Regions from separate parts of the Salinivibrio sp. IB574 genome, predicted to be linked through region 2. Evidence: predicted binding sites of a transcription regulator. Region 2 holds the regulator's gene; each other region holds the start of a gene.
What was found. The regulator PurR, encoded in region 2, represses purine synthesis genes. The targets are predictions, from matches to a motif close to TNANGNAAACGTTTNCNTNA.
Positions count from the first base shown of each region.

Region 1 (9,962 bases), on a different contig from region 2:
CGAATACTTCAACAAACACACGGCCAATGATTTTACGCTTAGCTTCAGGGTCAGCTTCGCCTTTCAGCGCGTCAAGGAAGCGGTCTTCGGCGTTGACATGGACAATGTTGAGGCCGAAGTGGTCACCAAACATTTCCAGTACTTGCTCGCCTTCGTTAAGGCGTAGCAGGCCGTTATCCACAAATACGCACGTGAGCTTGTCGCCAATCGCGCGGTGAACCAGCATTGCCACTACTGAGGAATCAACGCCACCAGATAGGCCAAGGATCACTTCATCATCACCGACTTGCTCGCGAATACGCTCAACCGCATCTTCGATGATAGATGCAGGAGTCCATAGGCGCTCACAACCACAGATGTTCATCACAAACTGCTCTAGCATGCGTTTGCCTTGGCGAGTATGCGTGACTTCCGGGTGGAACTGTACGCCGTAGAAGCGCTTCTCTTCGTTAGCCATCGCCGCAAACGGACAGGTGTCGGTTTCAGCGATTTTGACGAAATCTTCTGGGATAGCGACCACTTTATCACCGTGGCTCATCCACACATCCAATAGCGCGGTGCCATCTTCTGCGATCGCATCTTCAATACCATCAAACAAAGCACTGTTGGCAACACGCTTAACTTGGGCATCACCAAATTCGCGGTGCTCAGAGCCGGCCACTTTACCGCCCAGTTGCTCAGCCATGGTTTGCATGCCGTAGCATACGCCAAGCACCGGCACGCCAGCATTAAAGACATACTCAGGCGCACGCGGTGAGCCAGCTTCAGCGACACTTTCAGGGCCACCGGAAAGGATGATGCCATCAGGGGCAAAATCACGAATATCTTGCTCTTCTACATCCCAGCTCCACAACTCACAATACACTCCGATTTCACGGACACGACGTGCAATCAGTTGCGTGTACTGGGAGCCAAAGTCGAGGATCAAAATACGTTGAGCATGAATGTTTTTGGTCATTATCTGGCTTTCTCAATTAAGTGGAACAAAGGGGCGTTGTCAGCCCTCTTGGACGAATAGAAAGCGGTGTGACCCTTAAGCCACACCGCCATACATTATCCGAGGCGATAGTTAGGCGCTTCTTTGGTGATGGTCACATCGTGAGCGTGTGACTCTTTCATGCCCGCGCCAGTCACGCGAACAAATTGCGCTTTGGTGCGTAAATCGTTGATGGTGGCAGAGCCAGTCAGACCCATGCATGAACGCAAACCGCCCATTTGTTGGTGGATGATTTCTTTCATCATGCCTTTGTAGTCTACGCGGCCTTCAATGCCTTCTGGGACCAATTTGTCGGCAGCATTGTCGCTTTGGAAGTAACGGTCAGATGAGCCTTTTGACATCGCGCCCACCGATCCCATACCACGGTACGATTTGTACGCGCGGCCTTGGTAAAGCTCAACTTCACCCGGTGATTCTTCCGTTCCTGCCAGCATGGAGCCAACCATCACACAGGATGCGCCAGCGGCAATCGCTTTACACATATCGCCCGAGAAGCGAATGCCACCGTCAGCAATGACCGGAATACCATATTCCTGCGCAACCGCTGCTGCATCACTGATAGCAGTAATTTGTGGTACGCCAACCCCGGTCACAATACGGGTGGTACAAATCGACCCTGGACCAATCCCTACTTTAACGGCATCAACACCAGCTTCAATCAGGGCACGAGCACCGTCTGCCGTGGCAACGTTACCCCCCACGATTTGCAGGTTTGGATACGCGGCGCGTGTATCACGAATGCGTTGTAACACGCCTTCAGAGTGGCCATGTGATGAGTCAATCAAAAGAACGTCAACACCGGCTTCCACCAAGGCGGCCACACGCTCTTCATTGCCCGCGCCAGCACCGACGGCGGCACCCACGCGCAGACGACCTTGCTCGTCTTTACAGGCATTTGGTTTGCTTTCTGCTTTCTGGAAGTCTTTTGCGGTGATCATGCCGCTTAGGTGGTGGTCTTGATTGACGACCAAGATTTTTTCTACGCGGTGCTGCTGCATCATTTGCTGAACTTGTTCTCGATCGGCACCTTCTTGCACCGTGGCTAAGCGCGACTTCGGCGTCATCACTTCATCAACACGCTTGCTCAAGTCAGACACAAAACGTACATCACGGCCGGTGATAATGCCGACAAGCTCTTTTTGTGCGTTAACCACTGGATAGCCGGCGAAACCGTTGCGTTCGGTGAGTGCTTTCACATCCGCAATGGTCATTTCTGGCGTCACTGTCACAGGGTTAGTGACCATGCCCGCTTCGTAAATTTTAACCAAGCGAACTTGCTCAGCTTGCTGTTCAATGGTCATGTTTTTGTGGATAAAACCAAGGCCACCTTCTTGCGCAAGTGCAATCGCCAGACGAGCTTCTGTCACCGTATCCATCGCTGCTGATAAAACAGGGATGTTCAGGCTAATAGAACGAGTCAGTTGGGTTCGCAGATCCGCAGTGTTCGGAAGAACAGTGGAATGGGCAGGGACGAGGAGTACATCGTCAAAGGTTAGCGCTTCTTTCGCGATTCTCAGCATTGCAATATCTCACACCAAAATTTGTGAAGGGGAACAAAATATTGCCGCAGCATTATACGTATAGCGCAAACGTTTGGCTACAGGTTTTTACTGAGAATTTTCATTTATTGGTGTCTTTGATTTTAGGCGCTTAATATTCAATCACTTCGGGTGAAAACGCCCACTCACGCACGGCATACGCTTAGCAATTGGCATCCTCAAACCAGACAGGTAGTATGCGTGCAGGTGAATGAAAAAGGTTGGCGACGTGAGCACAAACAATCGCAACATTTTGACGGTGTCTCGGCTGAATGCCGAAGTTCGGCTGTGTCTTGAGCGCGATATCGGCATTGTCTGGTTAAGCGGGGAGATTTCCAATTTTACCGCCGCAGTCTCGGGGCATTGGTATTTATCGCTAAAAGATAACCAAAGCCAAGTGAAATGTGCCATGTTCCGCGGTAACAACCGTCGTGTTACCTTCAAACCGAAAAATGGCGACCAGGTGTTAGTCCGCGCCCGAGTGTCCTTGTATGAGCCACGCGGTGACTATCAGTTGATCCTCGAAAGTATGCAACCTGAAGGGGATGGGCGGTTACAACAAGAGTTTGAGCAACGTAAGCAGGCGCTTGCGGCCGAAGGGCTTTTTGCTCAAAGCGAGAAAAAGCCGTTACCCGCTCAACCACGCCGTATTGGCATTATTACCTCCAAAACCGGCGCTGCCTTGCATGATATTCTGCATGTGCTCAAACGGCGCGATCCTAGCCTACCCGTGGTTATTTATCCTACGCTGGTGCAAGGGCGCGATGCCGCGGTCAGCATCGCGCAAGCCATTGGTCGTGCCAATAGCCGTGCAGAGTGTGATGTCTTGATTGTCGGTCGTGGCGGGGGATCGCTAGAAGATCTCTGGTGTTTTAATGAGGAAATCGTCGCCCGTACCATCGCTGCCAGCACAATTCCTATCGTCAGTGCGGTGGGCCATGAGGTGGATGTGACCATTGCTGATTTTGTCGCTGACATGCGCGCCCCAACCCCTTCAGCTGCTGCGGAGCTGGTTAGCCGCGATCTGAGTTATCGGCTTCAGCAATACCAGCAACGCGAGCAGGCACTCAGTCGCGCGATGGCCGATGTGCTTTATCGTCAGCAACGCCATCTCACCCAATTGTCGCACCGTTTGTCCCACCAGCATCCGCGCACGCGCTTACAACAGCAAAGCCAGCGATTAGATGAGCTACAACGGCGCATGCAACAGGCGATGATGACCAAAATTCGTCGCGCTCAGGCGCAATGTAGCCAGTTGGACGGCCGATTGCAGCGTGCAACGCCAATCCACACCATTCATCGCCAGCAAGGGCATGTGAGCCAGCTTGAGCAGCGTCTTAATCACGCCATGGACGCTCACTTGCAGCACGCACAACAGCGTTTGCATACCCTGATGGCAACCTTAGATGCCGTTAGCCCACTGGCCACCCTAACCCGAGGTTATTCCATCACGCGTACGGACGATGGCAAAGTGGTGACCCAGACCGATCAGCTTAGCGTGGGTCAAACACTACATACCCATCTGCGTGAGGGTGACATCACAAGTACGGTCACCGCGCTTGCACCGGCTTGTGTCTCCCCCACGCAGGATTAACCTCTGCACAACCGACTTCTCTCTGATCTGGTTGTGATCGCCTGATCGAGGGGTTAATGCCCCTTGATCAGCTTCCTACCCTAAAAAGAATATTTATCAATACACTTCCCGAAAGCATAAGTTACATGTTCTGCATTTGGATTTTAAGCGATATAAAAAACTGTTTGGGTATCTATTTTGGACGTGATCCAGAATTAATGAAAAGAGAATAGCGTCAGGTGATGGTTGAATTCTCACCGCTCAAAAACCCGCCTAGCGCGGTATTACAGCGGATCGTTTCACTGACTGTAACCTGCAATTTAATGTGATTTAGATCACTTTATTTCCGCAAAAGATCATGAAAAGGATCATAGAGCGGTAAGAAAGATCAAAAAAAGCCCAGCGCGATGGCTGGGCGAGTCATTATTTTTTGTTTCGGTTTTTCACCATATCCATCAAGCGCTTGCGCTGTCTGGACTGAGAAAGCGTCAGCTTCTCTTTCTTCCCTTCATACGGGTTTTCACTATTCTGGAACTGGATCTTAATCGGGGTGCCCATAATATCGAGCGTCCGGCGATAGTAGTTCATTAAATAGCGCTTGTAGGAGTCCGGAAGTTCATTGACCAAGTTACCGTGAATCACCACAATCGGTGGGTTATAGCCCCCGGCGTGTGCATATTTCAGCTTCACTCGGCGACCTCGAATCATCGGCGGTTGGTGGTCGTCCTGCGCCATCTTCATGATGCGCGTCAGCATCGATGTGCCTACACGCTTAGTCGCTGACTCATAGGCTTCTTGAATCGACTCAAACAAGTGACCCACACCCGTACCATGCAGGGCAGATATAAAGTGAACACGCGCAAAGTCGACAAAACCAAGACGGCGGTCGAGCTCTGATTTGACGCGCTCTTTCACTTCGCTATCCAATCCATCCCACTTGTTAACTGCCAGCACAATAGAGCGTCCGGCATTCAAGGCAAAGCCCAGTAGGCTTAAGTCTTGGTCAGAGATGTTTTCGCGCGCATCAATCACCAGCAACACCACATTGGCGTCTTCAATCGCTTTAAGGGTTTGGATGACCGAGAACTTCTCGACTTTATCCGTCACGCGCTTACGACGTCGTACACCGGCGGTGTCAATCATCACGTATTCGCGTCCATCACGCTCCATAGGAATGTAGATAGAGTCGCGTGTGGTGCCCGGCATATCGTAAACCACCACGCGCTCCTCGCCGAGCATGCGGTTGGTTAGGGTCGATTTACCCACATTTGGACGGCCAATAATGCCGATTTTAATCGGCTGGGCTTGGAGGCGGGCGTACTCATTTTCCGCTTCCTCTTCGGTCATGGTGGTTTCGTCTACCGGCTCGATATCATCCTCACCGGTGAGATCAACCAAGCCAGCTTCTTGGTCTTCTTTAGCTTGTTCCGCGAACGGCATCAGCGCACGATTGATCAAGGTACTTACACCGCGACCATGTGCGGCCGCAATTTGGTACATGTTGTCCATGCCTAATTGCCAAAAGTCAGACGCGGCGGTGTCCGGATCCATCCCGTCGACCTTATTCACCACCAAGAAAGATGTTTTTTCACGGGTGCGAATATGCTGCGCAATTTCTTGGTCGGCCGGGGTTAAACCCACACGACCATCAACCATAAACAGGACAACGTCTGCTTCTTCAATGGCGGCCAAAGACTGCTCAGCCATTTTGGTTTCTACGCCTTCCTCGGTGCCATCAATGCCGCCGGTATCGATCACGATGAACTCATGTTCACCCAGCATCGCTTTACCGTATTTTCGATCCCTGGTCAGTCCCGGAAAGTCCGCTACTAGCGCATCACGCGTGCGGGTTAGACGATTAAAGAGCGTCGATTTCCCCACGTTCGGGCGCCCTACAAGGGCAATAACAGGAATCATGTAGACCTCTTCTCTTTCATTCTCTTATCAATGAACAAGGCTCCTCACTGTCAGAGCAGTCAGGAGCCCAAAATAGTTATGTTGGCTAATTCTACTCGATGGTCAGTTTTCTCATTTGACCATCACGTGTGATCACAATATAGCCGTTATCCGTTTGTACTGGCGCAACGGCGATGCCATTACCTTCCAGTGACTGCTGAGCAACAAACTCACCGGTTTGTGGATCAAGCCAGTGCAAATAACCTTGGCTGTCACCCACCATGATGTAACCACTGCTCGCCGAAGGTGGCGTGAGAATCCGGTATTCCAGTTCAGTGTTACGCCATTTTTCTAGGCCGTTGCGCGCATCCAATGCCACGATATCGTCTTTATCATCAATCAGATAAACGGTGTTGCCCGCAACCATAAAGTCTGTCGCTGTCGAAAAATCACGCTTCCACGCCGCTTGGCCAGAGCGCAAATCAATCGACACCAACTGACCATTATACCCCACCGCGTACAGGCGGTCGCCTTCAATCACCGGAGTGGCATCCACATCGACCAGACGATCAATTTCGGTCGCCCCTTTCGGCGTGGCAATTGGAATTTGCCAGAGCGAGCGACCATCTTGGATCATCGCCGCGCCCAATCGACCATTGGCCATGCCCCAGAATAAACCGCCGGAGATAGTGACGGGCGCACTGTCGCCACGCAAGCTGAGATTGGGCACATCGTTGGTGTTGTTCCATTGCACTTCACCCGATTCGGCGTCCAACGCAACTAGCTCACCGCGGCTGGTATTGACCACGACCAGTCCAGCTTCAACCAAGGGTTTTGACAGGATTTCGCCGTTGACGTTTTGTTGCCAAACGAGCTCACCGTTTTCGGCATCCAGTGCATAAAGCACCCCAGTTTCCGCGCCGACATAGACTTTCCCGTAAGACGCACTCAAACCGCCCGAGAGCAACGCAGGTACATCGGTTTGCACTGATTGTTCCCATACCGACTGACCGGTCTGTAAATCATACGCGCCGATAAGGCCGTTACGATCTGCGGCAAAGACTTTGTCATAAGCCACGACCGGACGCAGTGCAGAGTAATAATGACCGACGCCATCACCGACTTGTGCTTTCCATTGCAAGCTTGGGGTAAATTGGCTATTCACCGTCGGCAATGGTGCCATTTGCACCACATCTTCTTCACCGGCACAACCGGCGAGCAACGCCAAGGCAGCTGCCATCGCCGCCCCACGCCATAATCCTTTTGTCATACCGCGACCTTACTGACTGAGGTTGTTAAGCTTCATATTGACGGTTGGGTTCTCTGCCGCTGCAAGTGACGCCGCATAGGCGCTACGTGCCGCATCTTTGTCGCCTTTAAGCAGCATGATATCACCACGGATCTCTTCCACTTTCGCGTGCCAGCTTGGTGCCTTCACGCTATCGAGCTCAGTCACTGCGGTGTCATAATTACCTAACTCCGCCTCAATCCGCGCAAGACGAGTGGCAATTAAACCATGAATGGCATCGTCTTTAACCCAAGCACTGGCTTGGCGCAGCTGTTCGCTCGCTTGCGCAAGCTCCCCTTGTTCAACCAGTTTTTTCGCCAATTGCATGGCAGCTAACGCACGATAGCCTTCGTGGTCTTCGCTTTTAACCACGTTCTCAAGGGCGGCGGTTTCGCCTTTGTCCAGACCACTAAGCGCTTGAACATATTGCTGTGAGGCTTGTTCCTTGCTCTCAGTCACGTGTGCTTGGTAGTAACGCCATCCATATAGCACACCCAATCCGACTACAGCGCCAATAACAACGGCTTTGCCGTTATCTCGCCACCACTTTTTAATCGCTTCAACTTGCTGTTCTTCTGTGGTGTAGACGTCCACGATCTGTCCTCTCTAAATCAAATCTGCGAGTGTCGCGGCGACCTCGTCTTGTTTCAAGGTTTGCTGCTCGCCGCCTTTCAAATCTTTTACTGCCACGGTGCCATTCGCGACTTCATCTTCGCCAAGCACCAGTGCCACAGACGCACCGACTTTGTCCGCACGTTTAAATTGTTTTTTGAAGTTACCCCCGCCAAAGTGCGACATAACACGTAGGCCCGGGACTTGCTCACGTAAGCGCTCAGCCAGCTGCATACCGGCAACGAGGCTACCTTCTCCAACCGTGACAACATACACATCCACAGCAGGACGCACATCATCTTGGTTCAGGGTTTCGAGCATCAGAACGAGACGCTCGAGGCCCATCGCGAATCCAACCGCAGGCGTCGCTTTACCGCCGAGTTGTTCAACCAGACCATCATAGCGACCGCCGCCACATACTGTACCTTGGGCGCCAAGGCTGTCTGTGATCCACTCGAACACGGTGCGGTTGTAGTAATCAAGGCCACGGACCAAACGGTGGTTAACCTCGTATTGGATGCCTGCTGCGTCCAAGAGTTCACACAAGCCGGCAAAATGCTGCTTCGATTCCTCATCGAGGTAGTCGCTCAGCTTAGGAGCATCCACCAGAATGGCTTGGATGTCAGCATTTTTGGTATCCAACACACGTAATGGGTTGGTTTTCATGCGGCGTTTGCTGTCTTCATCCAAAACAGATTCATGCTGCATCAAAAAATTCACCAAGGCTTGGCGATAGTCAGCACGCGCTTGTGGCGAGCCAATTGAATTAAGCTCTAAACGGACGTGATCGGCAATGCCTAGCTCACGCCAGAGACGCGCCGTCATCATGATAAGTTCAGCGTCGACGTCTGGGCCATCGATGCCAAACACTTCCACACCAAATTGGTGGAATTGACGATAGCGGCCTTTTTGTGGACGCTCGTGACGGAACATTGGGCCAGTGTACCAAAGGCGATGTTCTTGGTTATAAAGCAAGCCATTTTCAATACCGGCACGCACACAACCCGCTGTCCCTTCAGGACGCAGTGTGAGGCTGTCACCATTGCGATCATCAAAGGTGTACATTTCTTTTTCGACAACGTCGGTGACTTCACCGATGGCGCGGCTAAAAAGATGGGTTGCTTCCACGATAGGCATGCGTACTTCGCTATACCCGTAAGCACTGACCACCTGCTTGACCGTGTTCTCTAGTTTTTGCCATAGGGGAGACTGAGACGGGAGGCAATCGTTCATGCCTCGAATTGCTTGAATTGTTTTAGCCACGTTAACTTCCGTTACCGATTAAAGAGTGAGAATGGAGAAGGCGGCCGTTAGGCTTCGCCTTCCTTTTCAATTTGTGAGACGTCGATGCGGTTCTTTTCATCCATCATCGCCGCTTTCGCGCGAATTTTTGCCTCAAGTGCGTCGACAAGGTTCTCGTTATCAAAACGCTCTTTCTGACGCTTGCCATCGAGGTAATAGGCGCTGCGTTTGTTGCCACCCGCCAAGCCTAGGTGAGAGACTTCGGCTTCACCGGGCCCATTCACCACACAGCCAATGACAGAAACATCCATCGGTGTGGTGATGTCTTCAAGGCGCTGCTCGAGCGCATTCACGGTTCCTATCACATCAAATTCTTGACGCGAACAGCTTGGGCAGGCAATAAAGTTCACCCCGCGTGAACGGATCCGCAGTGATTTTAAAATATCAAAACCGACTTTGATTTCTTCTACCGGATCAGCGGCAAGGGATACACGCAAGGTATCACCAATGCCTTCCGCTAATAGCATCCCTAGGCCCACCGCAGATTTAACCGCACCCGCACGGGCGCCACCCGCTTCGGTAATGCCAAGGTGCAGCGGTTGATCGATTTGCTGCGCCAATTTTCGATATGACTCGACGGCCAAGAATACGTCTGAGGCTTTCACGCTGACTTTAAATTGATCAAAGTTGAGCCGATCCAGGATATCGACATGGCGCATCGCTGACTCAACTAGCGCGTCTGGGGTCGGTTCGCCATATTTTTCTTGTAAATCACGCTCCAGTGAGCCGCCATTCACGCCAATACGGATCGGGATA
Region 1 is NZ_MUFN01000003.1:50,630-60,591, reverse strand. It holds gene guaA (glutamine-hydrolyzing GMP synthase) at 1-958, opposite strand, end outside; gene guaB (IMP dehydrogenase) at 1,054-2,517, opposite strand; gene xseA (exodeoxyribonuclease VII large subunit) at 2,765-4,129, shown strand; gene der (ribosome biogenesis GTPase Der) at 4,532-6,025, opposite strand; gene bamB (outer membrane protein assembly factor BamB) at 6,117-7,274, opposite strand; gene BZJ17_RS02285 (tetratricopeptide repeat protein) at 7,284-7,886, opposite strand; gene hisS (histidine--tRNA ligase) at 7,899-9,167, opposite strand; gene ispG (flavodoxin-dependent (E)-4-hydroxy-3-methylbut-2-enyl-diphosphate synthase) at 9,215-9,962, opposite strand, start outside.
Region 1: the regulator PurR is predicted to act here: its motif matches at 2,579-2,598, upstream of guaB (IMP dehydrogenase).

Region 2 (9,962 bases):
TTACCATATCCACAGATCGGTTGTTACTGAGGCGCGCGCATACAAAAACGGCAATGCGCGAGGCATTGCCGTGAATGACTAAATGGCCGTGGTTAATATTAACTGTTTACCGCAATCTCGTCGGTCGATTTAATGTCTTCGTCGCTACCCACTTTGCGGTGGCCTTGATCAAGGTGAACCATTCCCACCAAATCATCATTGCCTACTTGGAACGCTTGACCAAACCCTTTTACGTACAAGCCATTTTCTGGCACCAAGCGGAATAAACGGAAGTCTTCCAACCCACTTAAGTTACCAATAATGTCACCAAAGCGTGCTTTCAATGCCTCAATACCAGCATGCCACGCCTCAGTATTGCGGGCCACCATCTCGGCTTGAGCGTCAAAGCTGAGTCGTTGACGGGCAAAAATCTGCTTCGCACTGCCCTCATCTTCGATCATCATCAAAGACAGGTTGGGATTTTCTTGCAGGTTACGTGCATGGCGAGCAATTTCACTGATCAAGATATAAAAGCCATCTTCACGCTGAGCAAAAGGGGCATAACTGACATTGGGTTTGCCTTGCGCGTCGAGTGTTGCAAGCTGCAAGGTGCGGCAGTTTGCACGAAATTCTTTAATTTCAGGGCCAAGACGATTTTGTAGACGTTCTTGTTTAGTAGCTTGATCCATGATTATTGCTCCGATTCTGTCAATTGAGAGGTTGCCAACTGTGTTTTTAGTTGATTGAAGGCTTCAATCTGATGTTCAAGAAGCTGACGCTTTTCGTCACGCCCCAAGTAAATTTTAAAAATTGAGTCACCTTGTTCGGTGAAAAAGCCGATGTAGTGGGTGACTTTGCCGCGAAAAGGCTTACTAACAAATGCAATACCCGCCATGCGCTCTAGTTTTAGGTGGCCATGCATTTCGCCCGGCTTTCCCATTAAGTTGTAGTAGCCATAAGCGATCTTGCCTTTAGGAAAAGGGGCCTTCACTTCAAATATCGAGTCGCCAGAATGCACGATCGCGGTCACCGGACCGCCCCACTCGGCCACCTGACTTAACACCGTTTCGGCGTGTTGCCCATCCACCCAAGTTTGATACTCGGATGGCATCGCGCGTACCACCTCACCTTCACTGACACCCAGCGTAGTCGCCATATCGGCGGGCAGCATGGAGGCGTTCTCGGTGAGTAAGGCATTGACTTGCTCGGTCAATGTAGTTGTCATGGTTTACTCCCAGCCTATTGTTATCGTTTTCTGTTGGGCAGGGACAACCCTGCCCATGTTTAGTGATTGATCAAAATTGATAGCGAACGTTGAGTTTAATATCTCGCCCCGGTGAGTCGACTTCAGACCACGCCGTGGTGTAATACTCATCGGTGAGGTTTTCGATCGCGAGATCAAACTTCACACCATCCCAAGCACCTTTAGGGCTATAGCTTGCATACAGGTCCCACAATGTATAACCGTCATAGGTCTTCTGATCGGGGTTCTCGTTTTGATCTGCATAATGAGACACTCGCGCGCCCAAGTTCACCGGTAACGTCGCTAAACGATAATCCGTTTCCGCAACCAGTTTATGTGCGGGAATTTGCTCTAAGTAACGACCATCTGCTTTATCCTTGCCTTCCATTTGGCTATAGCTCAAGTCGCTTTTAAACTGACCATATTCATGATGGAAGCTCAGCTCTACCCCCTCCAATTTGGCATTGCTTACATTCTGGCGGGTGGTTGTCGCTCCCATAAAATCCACGTTCATTTCGATAAAATCTTCGACATCATTGCGGAAAACACGCGCATCGATATAGCCACTATCCAGATAAGCCATCGGAGCAAACTGGTAGGTCAGCGCTAATTCTTTGTTTGCACTGTGTTCAGGTTTGAGGTTTGGATTAGGGACAAAACGGTTAATCAGTTTTGAGGGTCCCATTGGCACCACAAAATGGGTTCCACTGGCATACATTTCCTCTAAACTTGGCGCGCGAAAAGCTTCCTGATAGCTTGCCGTCAACGCCAACTGCTCAGTCATATTCCACGTCAGTGCAGTCGATGGTGACCATTGGCTGTCACTGGCATCCTCAATGGTTGATGTTGTTCGCGTGTCTTCATTTTTGTAATCGTCGAACCGCAGACCCGCAGTCCATTGCCAAGATTCTGCAAGCGGAATCTCTAGCTGGCCAAACACGCCAATGCTTCGCGCTTTCGCATCTTGTCCCTCAGGACGCTCTCCCGGCGCACTTTTATCGTCACGCTGAGTTTGGTAGTGATCGAGATAACCATCAAATCCTGCGATAAATTCAATATCGTTGAACTGAGCACGATTGGTGAGTGACAATCCTAAAGTTTGCATTTGGTTGTCATCATGCTCATCGGTTACTAAACGATATTCTTTCATTTGCGTATCGTTCCAATACACTCGAGATGAGAGGTCAATCCAATCATTCATTGGTGTGTATTGATAGGCTACAGCAACACTTTGGTCTTGAGTTTGGCGATACACCAATGGATAGTTACTTGACGGATCTTGAACCGAAGGATTCGACGGTGACATGGCATCACGGTCGCCTTGGCGCGCCGAGAAAGTCCACTGGTGCACGAGAGACGGTGTATAAGTGACCTTCGCAAGTCCTCCTTTCTCACGACTCGCGGAGTAGGATAAAGCTTTACCATTGCCCAGTTGATTGTCATCAGCGTCGTGATAATAGCTCTGCACTAGCCAATCAATCGTATCCGTACGCCCAAATACAGCGCCACTCGTACGCGACGCATTGTCGTTACTGTGGAAACCCTGCTTTAGGTAGCCACCAATGTCTTGGTCAGCATCTAAAAAGTCATAGGCAGACTTGGTGCTTTGCGCCACCACACCACCAATCGCCCCCGATCCCCACACGGTACTCGCAGGGCCACGAACAACATCAACAGTCTTGAGTAACTCTGGATCGATAAACAAGCTTGAGCGATGTCCCAGAGAGAAATTCTGACGTACACCATCGATCAGTTGAATCACGCGCCCGTTATCACTACTTAGCCCTCGAATCACAATCGCTTGTGACTCATCACGCCCACCACCGGCAATGGATACATTGGGTAAATGGCTAATTAGATCCGCTACGCTGGTCCCCTGCCGTTTTTCAATTTCTTCGAGTGATACCGTGCTGACCGCAGCGGCACCGTTCGCTTTTTGTGCGTCAATGCGGCTTGCATACACCGCGATAACGTCTGATGACGAATCCGCCGTGTTTTGCGTCTCCGCCAACGCTGAAGGAATAAATGCCAATGTGCCAAGGGCAGCACCGATAGCAAGCTTGATCGTAGAAGGAGTCAATACTTCCGAGACGTCCGTTTTTACCAGCATGGGTCTTCCTATTGAGCCAATCAAAAATGAGAATCATGAACAATTTGGCAGGATTGTATTGATCATTAACAGCAATGTAAACGATAATTGCTCGTAATTAGGTTTGTAACTCATAATTACATTTCCGTTCTCTAACAGTGTGTAATGGACTGACGTCGAGCATTGCACTCACATTGACTGGTTTAATAAATAAAGGAATTCATCATGGCAACTGCCGCGGTTAGACTGCTTGCCCTCGCCTCAGCACTACTCTCACTCTCTGTCACAGCATCACCACGCATTGTCAGCGCAGGGGCCGGTGTAACAGACTTACTGGTTGAATTAGGTGCAACAGAACAGATAGTTGGCATTGATGTCACCAGCCATCTACCGAACAAAGACGTGCCAAATGTCGGCTATCATCGCCAGCTCGCCGTCGAAGGTGTGCTATCTTTATCACCGACTCTAGTCGTAGGCTCAGATGAAATGGGCCCCACCCCGGTTTTGGAGAAAATCGAAGCGTCAGGGGTAACCGTGGCTCGACTGTCTAGTGAGCCCAGCGTCGAGACACTCAAAACACGGATTAAAAAAGTCGCGAGTCTCACCCACACAGAGTCCAAAGCCGCAGAGTTACTGACCGACATAGACACCAAGATTGCGACATTAAAAGCGCATGCGCCCAAAACCGCGGTCAAAGGCGTGTTTCTTCTGGTTCACCAAGGACGTCCTGCCAGTGTCGCGGGTGCCAATACCTCACCGGATACCTTGTTGTCGCTGATGGGTGCGACTAACCCTGCTGCGGCGGCGCTCAGTAGCTATAAACCACTGTCGCCAGAAGCGTTACTGGGCTTTGATCCGGACTTTATCTTGGTCATGCAACGTTCTCTCGACCAGCTAGGCGGTATTGAAGGACTCGCTGATGCCGTGCCTTTACTCAATGCCACGCGCGCATTCCAACAGCAGCGTATTATTCCAATTGACGGCAGTGTGTTAGTAGGAGGGCTTAGCCTGAAATCACTGGATGAAGCCATTCGTATTCAGCGCACCGTCGTTGGAGAGAACGACTAATGCAAGCGTCTTTTCGATCCTCACAGTCGCATGTTTTTCCAGCGCTCATCGTCGCACTTGTCGTCGTAGGGGTAACGTCTATCGCGGTGGGACAATGGCAACTTGGATGGCTGACCAGTTTACAGAGCTTAACCCCTTGGCATGACAATGTTGAGCCGCATGTACTCGCCATCGTTCAACAAGTTCGATTACCTCGAACCTTGCTGTGTATTTTTATCGGTGCATTGCTCGCCGTTTGCGGCACGTTGATGCAGGGGCTTTTCCGCAACCCTCTCGCTGACCCGGGTATTATCGGTGTCTCTGGCGGCGCATCATTAGGAGGCGCACTGGGCTTGCTATTGCTCTCTTGGGGCAGTATCGAGGCCAGCTTTGTGTTTTCGGTGCCTGCCTTTGCGTTTATCGGTGCACTACTGGCAACCCTATTTGTATACAGAATTGGCACAACGGCCATGGGCAGTTCGGTGACCATCATGTTGCTAGCGGGCATTGCGATCAGTGCTTTGTCCGGCGCTGCATTAGGCTTGATTAACTATGTTGCGGATAATCAAACGTTACGAGACATCGCCCTTTGGTCGATGGGGTCGCTGACCGGTGCGACTTGGGGACAAATTGTTCTCACTGGCATCGCTGCATGCTTACTCACGGTATTTGCCTACCAGCGCGCAAGCCACTTAAATGCCCTTTTGCTCGGTGAAAACGAAGCGGCGTATTTGGGCATTGATGTACACCATTTAAAACGCCTACTCATTGTTGTGACCGCGGCGGGAATGGGCATTGCGGTAAGTGCTGCCGGTCTTATCGGCTTTGTGGGTCTAGTGATCCCACACATTGGACGTTTAATTGCCGGCCCGGATCATCGCACACTAGTGCCCTTATCAGCCATTCTTGGTGCCCTGTTACTAACCTTGGCCGATATTGTTGCCCGTGTCATTGTCGCCCCCGCCGAATTGCCTGTTGGCATTATTACCGCCCTAATGGGTGCTCCTTTCTTTCTATGGCTTCTTATTCAACAACGAAAAGCAGTGGTTCACGAATGACAGATTCTGCCCTTCAAATCTCCAAGCTCAGCTATGCGCTTAACGGCCGTCAACTGCTAAGCGAGATTGATCTCGCCTTTACTGCCGGCCAGTTACACGTTTTACTCGGGCCGAATGGTGCGGGGAAAAGTACACTGTTAAAGCAATTGATTAGCGACAAACATCAGCATGGCAGTGTGCAGTTTTGGCAACAGCCCAAAAGCCAGTGGCAAGGCGAAGAATTTGCCCGACGAGTTGCCTTCCTTCCCCAACATAGCGGCCTCACGTTTGCATTCTCCGCGCAAGAAGTGGTCGAGATGGGGGCGACACCACTAAAGGCAAACCGAGAACAGATCGCAGCCCTTGCCAACGAGCAACTAACGGCATGGGATATTAGCCATCTTGCTCATCGACCGTATCCGATTCTATCTGGCGGTGAAAAACAACGCGTACACATGGCACGCGTGTCATTACAGCTAGCGCAAACCGCACCGGATCAAGCGATACTGATGCTGGATGAACCCACTTCGGCCTTAGATATTACCCATCAACATTACACCCTAAAGCGCTGTCGAGCACTCGCTGACCAAGGAATGACAGTGCTATTGGTGTTGCACGATCTGAATTTGGCGGCGCAATACGCCGATCAACTGCATTTTCTGAAAGAAGCTCGAATCGTCCTATCCGGCGATCCGTGGCAGTGTTTTAGTAGTGATAGAGTGGCAGACATCTACCAATACCCGCTGACCGTTCTGACTCATCCGGAGCATAACTGCCCACTGATCGTGTCTTAATTGATAAATACATCATAGCTGGCTCACAAAACCGTCTGTTAGTCCATTTTCGCTGATCAGACCAATTGCGAGTGTGCGCCAACCTAAGTAAACTGAGAGCGCAACCGATTAGCTATGAGAATGGATGAAATCGGATTCGTTACCTTCGCAACCGTCTGATGTGCCGGGATTGTGAAAGACATCGCCGCTGACGAACAGCGGCGTTTTTCTGTAAGGTCGCGAGTAACGATCCCTACGCATTACTACAAAGAAGAATCAAGATGGCAACGATTAAAGATGTCGCGCGTCTCGCCGGTGTATCGACCACGACGGTGTCACACGTGATAAACAAAACCCGCTTTGTCGCCGAGAAGACGACTGAGAAAGTATGGCAAGCGGTTGAAGAGTTAAACTACGCCCCAAGTGCTGTGGCGCGAAGCTTGAAATGCAACACAACACGTACACTGGGAATGCTGGTGACCAAATCCACCAACCCCTTTTTCGCCGAGCTTGTTCACGGTGTGGAAGACTATTGCTACAAGCAAGGCTACACGCTGATTCTCTGCAATACCGAGGGTAACCTCGAAAAGCAACGCGACTACCTGCGTATGTTGTCAGAAAAGCGCGTCGACGGACTCATTGTGGTGTGCTCTGATCTCAACGAAGATTTGATGCTGTTATTAGAAAAAAAACGCGATCTGCCTATGGTCGTGATGGATTGGGGCAGTCACCATATCGATACAGACCGTATAGAAGATAATGCTGAATTAGGCGGTTACCTTGCCACCAAACACTTTATTGATAATGGACATACTAAAATTGGCTGTATTTCCGGCCAAATGGATAAAAATACCTGTAAGCATCGCTTAAACGGTTATTTCCGTGCGTTAAAAGAAGCCCACATTACAGTGAATGAAAACTGGCTGATTGAAGCGGATTTCGAAGCCGATCAAGCACAAATTGCCGCGAAGCAATTGGCGACAATGTCAGACCGCCCGACCGCTGTCTTTTGCTTTAATGACATTATGGCATTAGCGGCGATTAGTACGTTTAACGAGTACGGCTTGAAAGTGCCAGATGATATATCGGTGATTGGTTACGATAACATTGATCTCACCGAGTATTTCTCGCCACCATTGACAACTATTCACCAGCCTAAACGCCGTTTAGGCAAAACAGCCGTCAAGCTCTTGCTCGCGCGAATTGCCAACAACGAGACTCAGCAGCAAGTGTTCGAAATGCAACCTGCACTAGTGAGTCGACAATCAGTTAAAATCATAGATTAGTGTTTTTATTACACTTTTATGACACACCGTCTCCTTTGTGAGACGGTGTGTCTAATGAGAGACAACTCGATAAACCCTTCACTTAGCCATTAATCATTTACAGCTCTCTTGAACTAAGATCACACTTTTAAATGCTGCTTGGGACGACATCACTGTCTAATTATTATATGCTTAATAGCGTTTGAACAAGGCAAACCATGGCGAAAGCATGGGACGCAAAGCCACCGGCCTAATAACTTCCACTAGTGTTTTGGAGTTGATGGCAGCGGGGTTGCCAACAATTGATGATCGAAGCTGACAACTATTTGATAGATCGTTGACAACTCTGTGGTTTTGCCTTGTTACATTTTGACGTCTTTTTTGGGCATTAGTAATTCATCGAGATATTAATCAAATGGATAAACCAGCTTTAAAGAATGCAATGAAGTTATTTGCCAAATTTGGCAGCATTAAGTCCCGTTCAATGTTTGGCGGATTCGGTATTTTCTGTGACGATACCATGTTCGTTTTAGTCGTAGAAAACCAGCTCCACTTACGAGCCGGAAAAGAAAATGAAACACTATTAAAACAACAAGGCCTCGAGCCCTACGTGTATAAGAAAAGAGGATTTCCAGTTGTAACTAAGTATTTTGCAATACCAAAAGAATGGTGGGACGATGAAGAAAAGTTATTGTCAGAAGCAAAATACGCCCTAGAAGTAGCGAAGCGAGATCGAGCTGAGAAAAACAGGACTTCGCCAACAAGATTAAAAGATCTACCTAATTTACGGCTGGCAACCGAACGTATGCTCAAAAAAGCAGGTATTACATCTCCAGCAGATTTGCAGCAACAAGGTGCCGTTAATGCCTATAAAGCTCTTCTCTCGGCGCATGAAAAAGAGCTAAGCTTGGAGTTACTGTGGTCACTAGAAGGCGCGATTACTGGCAAACATTGGTCTGTGGTTCCACCTCAACGTCGCCAAGAATTATTACAACATTTAGAAAATTAATTCCTCACAACACCTATACCTCTCTACCTTTTTTGTGAGCAATGTTCGCGTCCAACACCGCCTTTATGGCGGTGTCGCTTTTTCTGAACGCACTAAACGCTCAATAAATCATCATTCAAACTAATTTCAGACAGAAAACGAAAGTTTCTTGCGATCGGTCGGGTCTGGTTAAAGGTACGATTAAGGACACAGTTCCTCAATGTAACCGACAAATCAGCCAGTTAATTCAGCTACAGTACCTAAAGTAATAACTGGGACCCATTTACTATCGGACGAGACACAGTATGCCAGTAAAAAAGATATTGCTTGGTTTAGTGGTGGTGGCGCTTGTAACACTTTGGTTCAGTTTAGATCTCAGCCAGTGGCTCACGCTTGAAAACGCCAAAGCACAACAAGTGGCATTGAATGATTACATTATCGAAAACGCGACCACCGCAAGCCTGGTGTTTTTTGTCGGCTATGTAGTGATGACCGCCCTGTCCTTACCGGGTGCGGCAGTGGCGAGTTTATTGGGCGCGGCACTCTTCGGCTTTTGGTGGGCATTGGTGTTGGTCTCCTTTGCTAGCTCGATTGGCGCCACCCTCGCCTTCTTGGTGAGTCGCTTTATGTTGCGCGACTGGGTCCAAGCCAAATTTGGCAATAAGCTCGATACCATTAATCGCGGCATAGAGAAAGACGGTAGCTTGTATCTGTTGACCCTCCGCCTGATCCCGATTTTCCCGTTTTTTCTGATTAACCTCGTGATGGGTCTAACGTCGTTCAAAACCCGCACCTTCTATTGGGTCAGTCAGCTCGGTATGTTGCCGGGTACCGCAGTCTACGTGAATGCAGGGACCCAACTGGCCCAAATCGACGCACTTGGCGACGTGGTGTCACCCTCGGTGCTTGGCTCACTCGCCTTACTGGGTATCTTCCCACTGCTGGCAAAGTGGGTCATGGCGTGGATCACGCGTCGTAAACGCTATCAAGGTTGGAACAAGCCCCATCAGTTTGACCGCAATATGGTAGTGATTGGTGCCGGTGCAGGCGGCTTGGTATCAAGTTATATCGCGGCGGTAGTGAAAGCGAAGGTTACGCTGGTCGAAAAAGGTTCGATGGGAGGAGACTGCCTAAACACAGGGTGTGTTCCCTCAAAAGCGCTGATCCGTGCGGCGAAAACCATGCGAGAAATTGGCAAGGCTAAGGCCTTTGGCATTCATACCCAAGCGCCAGCGGTTGATTTTCCGGCAGTCATGGCGCGGGTTAAACAAGTGATTACCCAAATTGAGCCCCACGATTCGGTCGAGCGTTACACCAAGCTCGGCGTGGAGTGCGTGCAAGGCGAAGCGCAAATCGTTTCGCCATGGGAAGTCGAGGTGAATGGCGAACGCCTCACAACCCGCAACATCGTGATTGCGACCGGCGCACGCCCTATGTTGCCCCCGATTCCCGGTTTGGCTGAGGTCACGCATTACACCTCAGATACAATTTGGTCCCTGAATGACCTGCCGCCGCGGTTGTTGGTTTTGGGCGGAGGTCCC
Region 2 is NZ_MUFN01000012.1:59,664-69,625, reverse strand. It holds gene hutZ (heme utilization protein HutZ) at 99-668, opposite strand; gene hutX (heme utilization cystosolic carrier protein HutX) at 671-1,204, opposite strand; gene BZJ17_RS07580 (TonB-dependent hemoglobin/transferrin/lactoferrin family receptor) at 1,275-3,332, opposite strand; gene BZJ17_RS07575 (ABC transporter substrate-binding protein) at 3,537-4,379, shown strand; gene BZJ17_RS07570 (iron ABC transporter permease) at 4,379-5,416, shown strand; gene BZJ17_RS07565 (heme ABC transporter ATP-binding protein) at 5,413-6,189, shown strand; gene purR (HTH-type transcriptional repressor PurR) at 6,450-7,454, shown strand; cyclic di-GMP riboswitch class I at 7,634-7,733, shown strand; gene BZJ17_RS07555 (TfoX/Sxy family DNA transformation protein) at 7,849-8,442, shown strand; gene lpdA (dihydrolipoyl dehydrogenase) at 8,727-9,962, shown strand, end outside.

Region 3 (9,962 bases), on a different contig from region 2:
CCAACCCGACAGCTTGATAGGCAGCATTCAGATCGGTGATATTGTCACCAAAGGGATAAACTAAATTGAAACAGGCGCTTAAATCGCGCCTGTTTTTACGTATAATAGTTGCCCGCGCTCCCATAGCTCAACAGGATAGAGCAGTCGCCTCCTAAGCGACCGATCGGGGTTCGAGTCCCTGTGGGAGCGCCAGTAAACGTTTATCCCCTCCTTCTTTGGTTTCTACTTGGTGTTTGTTCAAAATATCCGAACATATCCATCAAGCCCTACTACTTATTATTCGGACGCCTCGTCTTTATCATTGCTCTCAATCCGGCGAGTAACGCCAATATCTATCAATTTTTTCGAAGAGGCCCATTATGCGTCAACATTTACACACTCTGCTTTCCACTCAATCAAGCTTTGCCCCCTTAGCTTTGCGCCTTCCTGTCGGAGTGATTTTGAGCGCTCATGGCGCGCAAAAACTGTTTGGTTGGTTTGGCGGCTATGGCCTTGAAGGAACGGGCCAATGGATGGCATCGATTGGCCTTGAGCCTGGTGTACTAATGGCGTTGATGGCAGGTAGTGCGGAGTTTTTTGGCGGTATGCTGCTGTTGATTGGTCTATTGACGCGCCCTGCTGCGGCTGTCACTGCAATCACCATGCTGGTCGCGATTGTTACCGTGCACTGGGATAACGGCCTATTTCTAAGCAACAACGGGTATGAGTTTGGATTGGCATTACTCGCTGCCGCCGTCTCATTGCTGTTCAGTGGGGCTGGCAATCTCTCTGTCGATAAAAAGCTCAACCAGACAATGCGCTAACCTCTGCGACTGACCCAAGATACAAAAATGCCGCGTGTTCAACGCGGCATTTTTCGTGGCCAAAGGTTGGTTGATTAAACGTAAGTCACCCACGCCCAAAGGCTCAACATGGCCATCACGCCGGCAAGGATATCATCGAGCATGATCCCCAGCCCACCATGAACATGCTTGTCCAACCAACTGATAGGCCAAGGCTTAATCATATCGAAGAGTCGAAACATCACGAAGCCCGCCAAGATAATCTGCCAGTCGGTGCTTGGCACCAATGCCATGGTGATCCAAAAGCCAACAAATTCATCCCACACAATCGCGCCGTGATCATGCACTTTCATATCCGCAGAGGTACGACCGCAAATCACAATCCCTGCAAGGCTACCGACAAGAATGGCTATCCATAAACCAACTGGCGCTGTGTAGGTAGCAAGTAGCCAATAAAAAGGCACCGCAAACAAGGTACCAACCGTCCCCGGCACCACCGGAGAGAGCCCGCTCCCCAGCCCAACGGCCAGCAAATGCAACGGATTTTTAAGCGATAAACGCTGCTTAGGATCTGTCACTGTCCAACTCCTTAAAGTGATCCCATCCTGATAGCGTCCAGTCTAAGGGATTACCATCGGCCATCAATTGTAAAGACTGACTGCCATTAATTTGACCAATACAAGAGGCGGTGACCCCAGTGTGTTTCAGTGTTGTCTCTAACGTCCCGCGATACATTTCCGGTACGGTAAAGCACAATTCATATTCTTCGCCACTGGTTAAGGCAAGCTTTTGCGCGGTTTCACGGCTGTCCACATCCGCCAGTAACGCCTCCGACAGCGGCAGTTGGGTCACATCAATGGATGCCCCCACACCACTGGCTTTGAGAATATGCTGAATATCAGCCACCAGCCCATCAGAAATATCAATCGCCGCCGAAGCGATACCGCGTAAAGCTTGGCCTGCTGTTACGCGAGGCTGCGCGCGATAATGCCGATTAATCAATGTGGCCGCCCGTGCCTCATCAGTCACCGGCTTACCAAGGACATAGTTCAGTCCTGCTTGACTGTCCCCCAACGTACCGGTGACATATAACCAATCCCCAGGCTTCGCACCATCGCGCGTTAATGCCTGTCCATGAGGGACATGGCCATGCAAAGTCATGGTAATACTTTTGGGTCCACGCGTGGTATCACCGCCAATCAGCTGAACTTGAAAATATTCAGCAAGCGCAGAGAAACCTTGGCAAAATCCCGCCACCCACGCTTCGTCTGGTTCAGGTAACGTTAGCGCCAACGAGCACCAAGCAGGCATCGCTCCCATGGCTGCTAAATCGCTTAAATTCGATGCAAACGCTTTATGCGCGATATCGGAAGCACTGGCTGTAGCAAGAAAGTGGGTACCTTCTACCATGGTATCTGTGGTGATGGCGAGCTGACAGCCCTCGGGGACTTGGGTAATGGCACAGTCGTCACCAATGCCTAGCGCCACATCGCGGCGGCTCACTGGCTGACGAGCGAAATAATCGCGAATCAGATCAAATTCGTTGCGCGTCATAATGGCTTTCGTGGTATTGCATCTAAAAATAAAAAGGCCAGCGGGGCTGGCCTTGAAAGGGAGGTAATTAACGAAGTCGTGGGGCCGCTTTATCAAGCACACCATTCACAAACTTGTGGCTGTCTTCGGCGCCAAAACGCTTCGCCAGTTCCACCGCTTCATTAATCACGACTTTATACGGCACATCTTCACGTTTCACCAATTCGTACATCGCCAAACGCAGCAGTGCGTGCTCCATATCGTCCAAGTCTTGCAATGGACGAGACAAGTAAGGACGCATTTTGCTGTCTAGCTCTTGATGACTCAGTACCACGCCGCTAAACAGATTGCGGAAATATTCCACATCGGTTTCAGGCTCACGCAGAAGTGGCTCTGCGTCTTTGTGGTCGTCTTCTTCATACTTTTCGGCTGCAAGGAATTGTGCCTCAATATCTGCGATATTGCCTTGCGCCAGTTGCCATGAATAGATGGCTTGCAATGCAAATTGGCGTGCATTACGTCGTGCGGCTGGTTTCACTCTAACCCCCGTTTAGGATTCAATCTGGGACAGGACATTGACCATTTCAAGCGCGCTCAGTGCAGCCTCTGCCCCTTTATTACCAGCCTTGGTACCTGCGCGTTCGATGGCTTGCTCAATGGTGTCAACAGTCAGCACGCCAAAGGCGACTGGGGTTTCAAACTCCAGTGCAACCTGTGCTAACCCTTTATTACATTCTCCGGCCACATAGTCAAAGTGGGGCGTGCCACCGCGGATCACCGAACCTAGCGCTACAATCGCATCGTAGCGACCGCTTTTGGCTAGTTTCTGGGTCACCAAAGGCAACTCGTAGGCACCGGGACAGCGGACCACGGTAATATTATCTTCGCTGACTTGGCCTTGGCGCTTCAGTGCGTCGATCGCACCTGATAGTAAACTCTCGTTGATAAAGCTATTAAAGCGAGAGATAACAATAGCAACCTGCGCGTTGGGCGCGGCAAATGCACCTTCGATTACGTTCATGAGCCTTCCTGTGACTTGCTTTCCGGAATGAGAAACCGCGCGATTCTACCACATTTTTAGCGAATGGCACCATGTTCCGTGCCCGCCAACCCTGTCGCACCTCGCGCAGCCTTGCTTGTTAGGTTATTCGGTGACGTATTCCACCACGTTCAACCCAAAGCCTGATAGTGCGTGATAGCGTTTCGTTGATGACGAAAGCAAACGCATTTGCTTAACGCCAAGGTCTGCCAAGATTTGCGAGCCAATGCCAACACGGCGTGACGTGCCTTGCCATTTGGCGCTAGCTGGCTGCTCGCCTTTATCTTGCGCTTCAAATGCTTTCACCTTATTGATAATGGCATCGCTGGTTTCTTCTTTCCCCAAAATCACCAACACACCACCGTCATGACTGATCCGTTGCATCGCACGGGTTAGGCTCCAGCTGCGTTCAGCCGTTCGGTCAGATTGAAGCACATCGGTAAAGGTATCTTGCAAGTGCACGCGAACCAAGGTCGGATCAGCGGTCACTTCGCCTTTACACATCGCATAGTGGATTTGGTTATCAATGGTGTCACGGTAGGTGACCAAATCAAACTCACCAAATTCGGTGGGCAACTTACAAGAGGCGACACGCTCAATGGTGGTTTCGTTAAGGTTTCGGTATTCAATCAAATCTGCAATGGTGCCCAGCTTGATACCGTGCTTTTCACAAAACACTTCCAAATCAGGACGGCGCGCCATGGTGCCATCTTCGTTGAGGATTTCGACAATCACGGACGCAGGACTAAAGCCTCCTAAGCGGGCCAGATCACAGCCTGCCTCGGTGTGGCCAGCACGGGTCAGAACACCACCCTCTTGTGCCATTAAGGGGAACACATGGCCCGGCTGAACTAAATCGGCAGCTTTCGCATTAGGCGCGACCGCAGCTTGTACGGTACGTGCACGATCGGCGGCAGAAATGCCGGTGGTCACCCCTTCCGCCGCTTCAATCGACACCGTGAAAGCAGTGGAAAATTGCGCGTTATTGTCAGACACCATCAAAGGTAATCCAAGCTGCTGACAGCGCTGTTGGGTCAGCGTTAAGCAAATCAAGCCCCGACCATGGGTGGCCATGAAATTGATAGCTTCTGGCGTGATCGCTTCGGCCGCAATGATCAAATCGCCTTCATTTTCGCGATCTTCGTCATCCATCAATACCACCATTTTACCTTGGCGGATATCGTCAATGATTTCTTGGGCACTACTTATTGCCATCTTGGATTCCTTATTTCAAAAAGCCGGAACGGGCCAGCGTATCAAGGCTGACTCCCGTTGGTTGTGTGGGTTCAGCCGCCTTGTCACCGAGCATTAATCGCTCAAGGTAACGGGCGATCACATCAACTTCGATGTTCACTTTGCGACCAGGGGCAAACGTTTGAATCGTGGTTTGTTCAGCGGTATGCGGCACGATGGTGAGCTTAAATGCACTGCCATTGACATCGTTCACCGTCAGGCTAATCCCATCTACCGTGATCGAGCCTTTCAATGCCACATATTTGGCGAGCTCAGACGGTAATCTAATCCAGTATTCCCACGCGCGGCCGGTTTGGTTCACTGATGTCACTTCACCAAGGCCATCAACATGGCCCGCCACCATGTGGCCGCCAAATCGCGTGGTGGGTAGCATCGCCTTTTCAAGATTGACCTTGTCTCCGACCGACAAGTGCCCTAGTGATGAACGCGCAAGGGTTTCAGATGACACATCTGCGCTGTAGCCCGTTGCGCTCAATGCTACCACGGTCAAGCACACCCCATTGGTGGCGATACTGTCACCCAGTTTGACATCACAGAGATCAAGCTCACCACTGTCGATAGTCAAAGTCATGTCTTGCCCGCGGCGAGTCAAGCGTTCTACTCGGCCTACCGCTTCGATAATTCCAGTAAACATCGTTATTCGTACTCTTGCGTGATCACGGCATGCTCAGAGAGCATGGCGGTTAAGCGAACATCGTCACCGATCCTCGTCACGTGATTAAAGTGAAAGCGCGGTGCATCGTCCATCCGTTGCATCCCATCTAAAGCAACCAAGGGGCGACTATCGCCTCCTAACAAGACGGGGGCTTGGTAAACAATCAGTTCATCGACTAACGATTCAGTGAGAAGCTGACCCGCTAGCCTTGCGCCCGCTTCGACCCACACTTTGTCAATGTCATGTTCCGCCAATGCGCGAAGGATAGCGGTGAGTGACGCATCGGGCATCACCCATTCTTGCACGTTATCCGGCCACGCATGATTACTCGGTGAATCAACAATACGGATCACATCACCGTCAAGCTGATAGACGGTTGCATCCGGTGAAGTTTTATTGTCTCTATCTAGCACAACACGTGTCGGTTGGCGCACAGTCGATTGCGGATAAGCATCAAGTGTGGCTCGAGGAAGTTGGCTTTGGCGTACATTGAGGCTGGGGTTATCGGCCAATACCGTGGCGCTGGTCGATAAAATGGCACTAGCTTGAGCACGAAACGCTTGCACATCGGCGCGTGCAGACTCACCGGTGATCCATTTACTTTGGCCATTGGCTAAGGCGGTCCGGCCATCGAGGCTTCCTGCCAGCTTAAGCTGTACATACGGCATTTGGGTGAGCATTCGCTTAATAAAACCGGGGTTTAGCGCCTTGGCCTGCTCTGCCATCACACCGACGACCACCTCAATACCTGCTTCTTGTAAGCGCGCGATGCCTCTCCCTGCCACTTGAGGATTGGGATCTTGCATGGCACACACTACGCGACTGACGTTAGCGGCAATTAAGGCATCGCAACACGGTGGCGTGCGACCATAGTGAGAGCAAGGCTCTAAGGTGACATAAGCTGTCGCCCCTTGTGCACGTTCCCCCGCCGCCTTTAAAGCGTGTACCTCGGCATGTGGCCCGCCGGGAGCAAGATGAAACCCTTCACCAACAATGTCGTCACCATGCGCAATCACACAGCCCACATTCGGATTCGGGGTCGTGGTAAAGCGCCCTTGAGCGGCAAGCGCGAGTGCGCGCGCCATCATGGTGTTATCGCGTTGGTTGTTACTCATTTTTGCAACCGTGCAATTTCTTCACCGAACTCACGAATATCTTCAAAGCTGTGATAGACAGAGGCAAAACGGATATACGCCACTTTATCGAGCTCTTTGAGTGCTTCCATCACTAAGTTACCAACCGAGGCTGAGCTAATCTCTCGCTCACCGGTCGCGCGAAGGCGTGATTTAATGCTGTTGATCGCTTTTTCAATATCGTCCGCACTGACAGGCCGTTTTTCCAGTGCGCGCTGAATGCCACCGCGCAGCTTTTCTTCGTCAAAAGGCTCACGATTACCATTGGTTTTGATGATGCGTGGCATCACCAGCTCTGCCGTTTCGAACGTGGTATAACGTTCTGCGCACGCCAAACACTGGCGACGACGACGAACTTGATGGCCATCGGCGACGAGTCGAGAATCGATCACTTTGGTGTCGGTTGCACCACAGAATGGACAGTGCATGGGGCTAGCCTCCTCAATATCATCCCGTTAGTGTAACCGATTTGCGATTATGAAAAAGCCTGCAAACGGCGAGTTTGTAACGATTCTGTGCGCAAAGCTGATTTCGCTAAGAATCGGTGGCTAACCACGCACAAAAAAGGCGCCTGAAGGCGCCTTTGCTGTTTCACTTACAACGCTCACCGGTTACGCATAAACCGGTAGGCGGCGGCAAATGGCTTGAACTTTTTCTTTAGTTTCAGCAATCACTTGCTCATTGTTGATGTTGTCTAACACATCACACATCCAATGCGCGAGCTGTTCAGCGTCTTGCTCGGTAAAGCCACGGCGTGTAATCGCTGGTGTCCCCACACGAATGCCTGAGGTGACAAACGGGCTACGTGGATCGTTCGGCACACTGTTTTTGTTCACTGTGATATTCGCGGCACCGAGCGCAGCATCCGCTTCTTTACCAGTGATCTCTTTGTCAATCAAATCAACCAAGAACAAGTGGTTGTCGGTTGACCCTGACACGATGTTATAACCGCGTGCTTGGAACCCCTTCACCATTGCACGGGCGTTATCAATCACGCGCGCTTGATAGGCTTTAAACTCAGGTTCCATCGCCTCTTTAAACGCGACAGCTTTACCCGCAATCACGTGCATCAGTGGGCCACCTTGGCCACCTGGGAACACTGCAGAGTTGAGCTTTTTGTAGAGGTCTTCACCCGCATTAGACAGGATCAAACCGCCGCGCGGCCCTGCAAGGGTTTTGTGGGTGGTGGTGGTGACCACGTGTGCATGCGGTAATGGATCTGGATACACGCCTGCTGCAATCAAACCAGCAACGTGTGCCATGTCCACCATGAACCAAGCGCCCACTTTGTCGGCGATTTCACGCATACGCTTCCAATCCACCACTTGCGAATAGGCAGAGAAACCACCAATGATCATTTTCGGCTTATGTTCCAGCGCGAGCTGTTCCATTTGCTCGTAATCAATCTTACCCGCTTCATCAATGCCGTACGCAACCACTTCATAGTGTTTGCCTGAAAAGTTGACAGGAGAGCCGTGCGTTAAGTGGCCACCATGCGCCAAGCTCATGCCCAAAACCTTATCGCCTGGGTTTAGCAGCGCCATATACACAGCACTGTTAGCTTGTGAGCCAGAGTGAGGTTGCACGTTAGCATATTCACAACCAAACAATTCACACGCACGCTCAATCGCAAGAGCTTCCACTTTATCGACATGCTCACAGCCGCCGTAATAACGCTTGCCGGGGTAGCCTTCGGCATATTTGTTGGTCAGTTGAGAGCCTTGCGCTTCCATGACGCGTGGGCTGGTATAGTTTTCTGACGCAATCAGCTCAATGTGTTCTTCCTGACGAGCCGTTTCTTCTTCAATGGCTGCGAACAGTGCCGGATCGTAATCCGCAATCTTCATGTCACGCTTTAGCATTTGTCTCTCCTGACTCAATGGTGGCGGGCTATTACCCTTAAAGCGAATGCTATCCGTACCCAAGTTGGCCCGATAGCTCGAATGGTTTTGATATGGCATAGTGCGCCACACCTTGGGTTAGTCGCCTTACACATTTAAAGTGACTAAACCAAGGCAAACAGGCGGAAAAGTCGGCATTTTAAAAGCCCGACGCAAACGTTTACGCTACCGCCATTACTGCGTTCGTCATTCTACAAAAAAACCACTGTAACAGGTAGTGTCAATCGGCCGTTTTTTTTATACGTCGGTTGTGCCAGATTAGTCCGCCATACAGAAACGCAGATTGTGCGCTGTAAACAATTTACACGCGAGTATCAAATTGCTGACATCCTATCAGCCAGTGATTTACTTGGCTGACTTTTTATTACTTTCATTTGGCGATAAAATCCGCGCCCGCAATTCCCATTAACCTTATTTAACCGCCGCCCCAGTTGGGTTTTGGCGGACTTTTTGTTGCTGTTTATGTAGGGAGAAGCCGTGTGAGCCGATATCAACACAGCTTAAAAGAAGATGTGATCGCCATTGCCTCTGGGGCGTTTCTCGTCGCACAAGGGGTGTTTTTCTTGCAACAGGCCGGACTGTTAACCGGCGGGACGACTGGCCTTGCTTTGTTAGTCAGCCAATTTACTGACCTTTCCTTCGGCACCCTGTACTTTCTGTGTAACTGGTTTTAACGTACTGGTGCTTTATTGTCAGGACAAGTTTGGGATCTCGGCAGGAAAACTACAGATGGGCATCGACTGTACCATCTTGGCATTGTCTTTCTTCCTCATCGACCTCAATCTCTTGATGTGGTCGGTGGTTGGCGCGATTGTGCTCAACTTAGTTTTGGCGATGAATCATAAGCCGGGTCGTTATCAAGCGCATCCGGCCAACCCTAGCGCGTAGTCAATCACCACGCCACACAAACAACAAAGCCAAGCATCACGCTTGGCTTTTTGTTGCTTACCGTATTAGTCCAACTCGCGATATTAAATCGCTTCTTCGTCTTCTTCACCGGTACGGATACGCACCACGCGTTCAACATCGAAGACAAAGATTTTACCATCACCAATTTTACCGGTTTGTGCGGTATCAATGATGGTTTCAACACACTGTTCTGCGACATCATTCGCGACCACGACTTCCAACTTGACCTTAGGCAGAAAGTCGACCATGTATTCAGCGCCACGGTAAAGCTCAGTATGACCTTTCTGACGACCAAAACCTTTTACTTCTGAGACAGTCATCCCCGTGATGCCCACGTCGGCAAGTGCTTCGCGTACGTCATCGAGTTTAAATGGCTTGATGATGGCTTCAATTTTTTTCATTCCGTTATCCTTCTCGTTGGCCGCAGCCGGTCCTGATGGATCAGTTGTTTAGCTGAAATTGTATCGCAGCCGGATAAAAAATCATCCATCGATTCACGCTTATCACTAAAAAGCCGCCATAGATTGGCGGCTTTGATTGGTATAAGGCTTATCCCAGTGTGACCCGCGCGTTGCGGAACATGCGCATCCACGCACTGTCTTCGCCCCAATCATCAGGGTGCCAAGAGTTAGCAACCGTACGGAATACCCGCTCAGGGTGCGGCATCATAATGGTGACGCGACCCGACTCAGTGGTCAGCGCGGTAATGCCATTGGGTGAGCCATTCGGGTTGGCAGGATAGGCTTGTGTTGGCTG
Region 3 is NZ_MUFN01000003.1:69,345-79,306, reverse strand. It holds gene BZJ17_RS02400 (flagella assembly protein FlgT) at 1-64, shown strand, start outside; tRNA gene BZJ17_RS02395 (tRNA-Arg) at 117-192, shown strand; gene BZJ17_RS02390 (DoxX family protein) at 360-803, shown strand; gene BZJ17_RS02385 (phosphatidylglycerophosphatase A) at 878-1,360, opposite strand; gene thiL (thiamine-phosphate kinase) at 1,347-2,336, opposite strand; gene nusB (transcription antitermination factor NusB) at 2,404-2,853, opposite strand; gene ribE (6,7-dimethyl-8-ribityllumazine synthase) at 2,866-3,336, opposite strand; gene ribBA (bifunctional 3,4-dihydroxy-2-butanone-4-phosphate synthase/GTP cyclohydrolase II) at 3,460-4,569, opposite strand; gene BZJ17_RS02360 (riboflavin synthase) at 4,580-5,242, opposite strand; gene ribD (bifunctional diaminohydroxyphosphoribosylaminopyrimidine deaminase/5-amino-6-(5-phosphoribosylamino)uracil reductase RibD) at 5,245-6,378, opposite strand; gene nrdR (transcriptional regulator NrdR) at 6,375-6,824, opposite strand; gene glyA (serine hydroxymethyltransferase) at 7,008-8,258, opposite strand; partial or broken gene BZJ17_RS02340 (YitT family protein) at 8,777-9,185, shown strand; gene glnB (nitrogen regulatory protein P-II) at 9,269-9,607, opposite strand; gene purL (phosphoribosylformylglycinamidine synthase) at 9,756-9,962, opposite strand, start outside.
Region 3: the regulator PurR is predicted to act here: its motif matches at 8,446-8,465, upstream of glyA (serine hydroxymethyltransferase).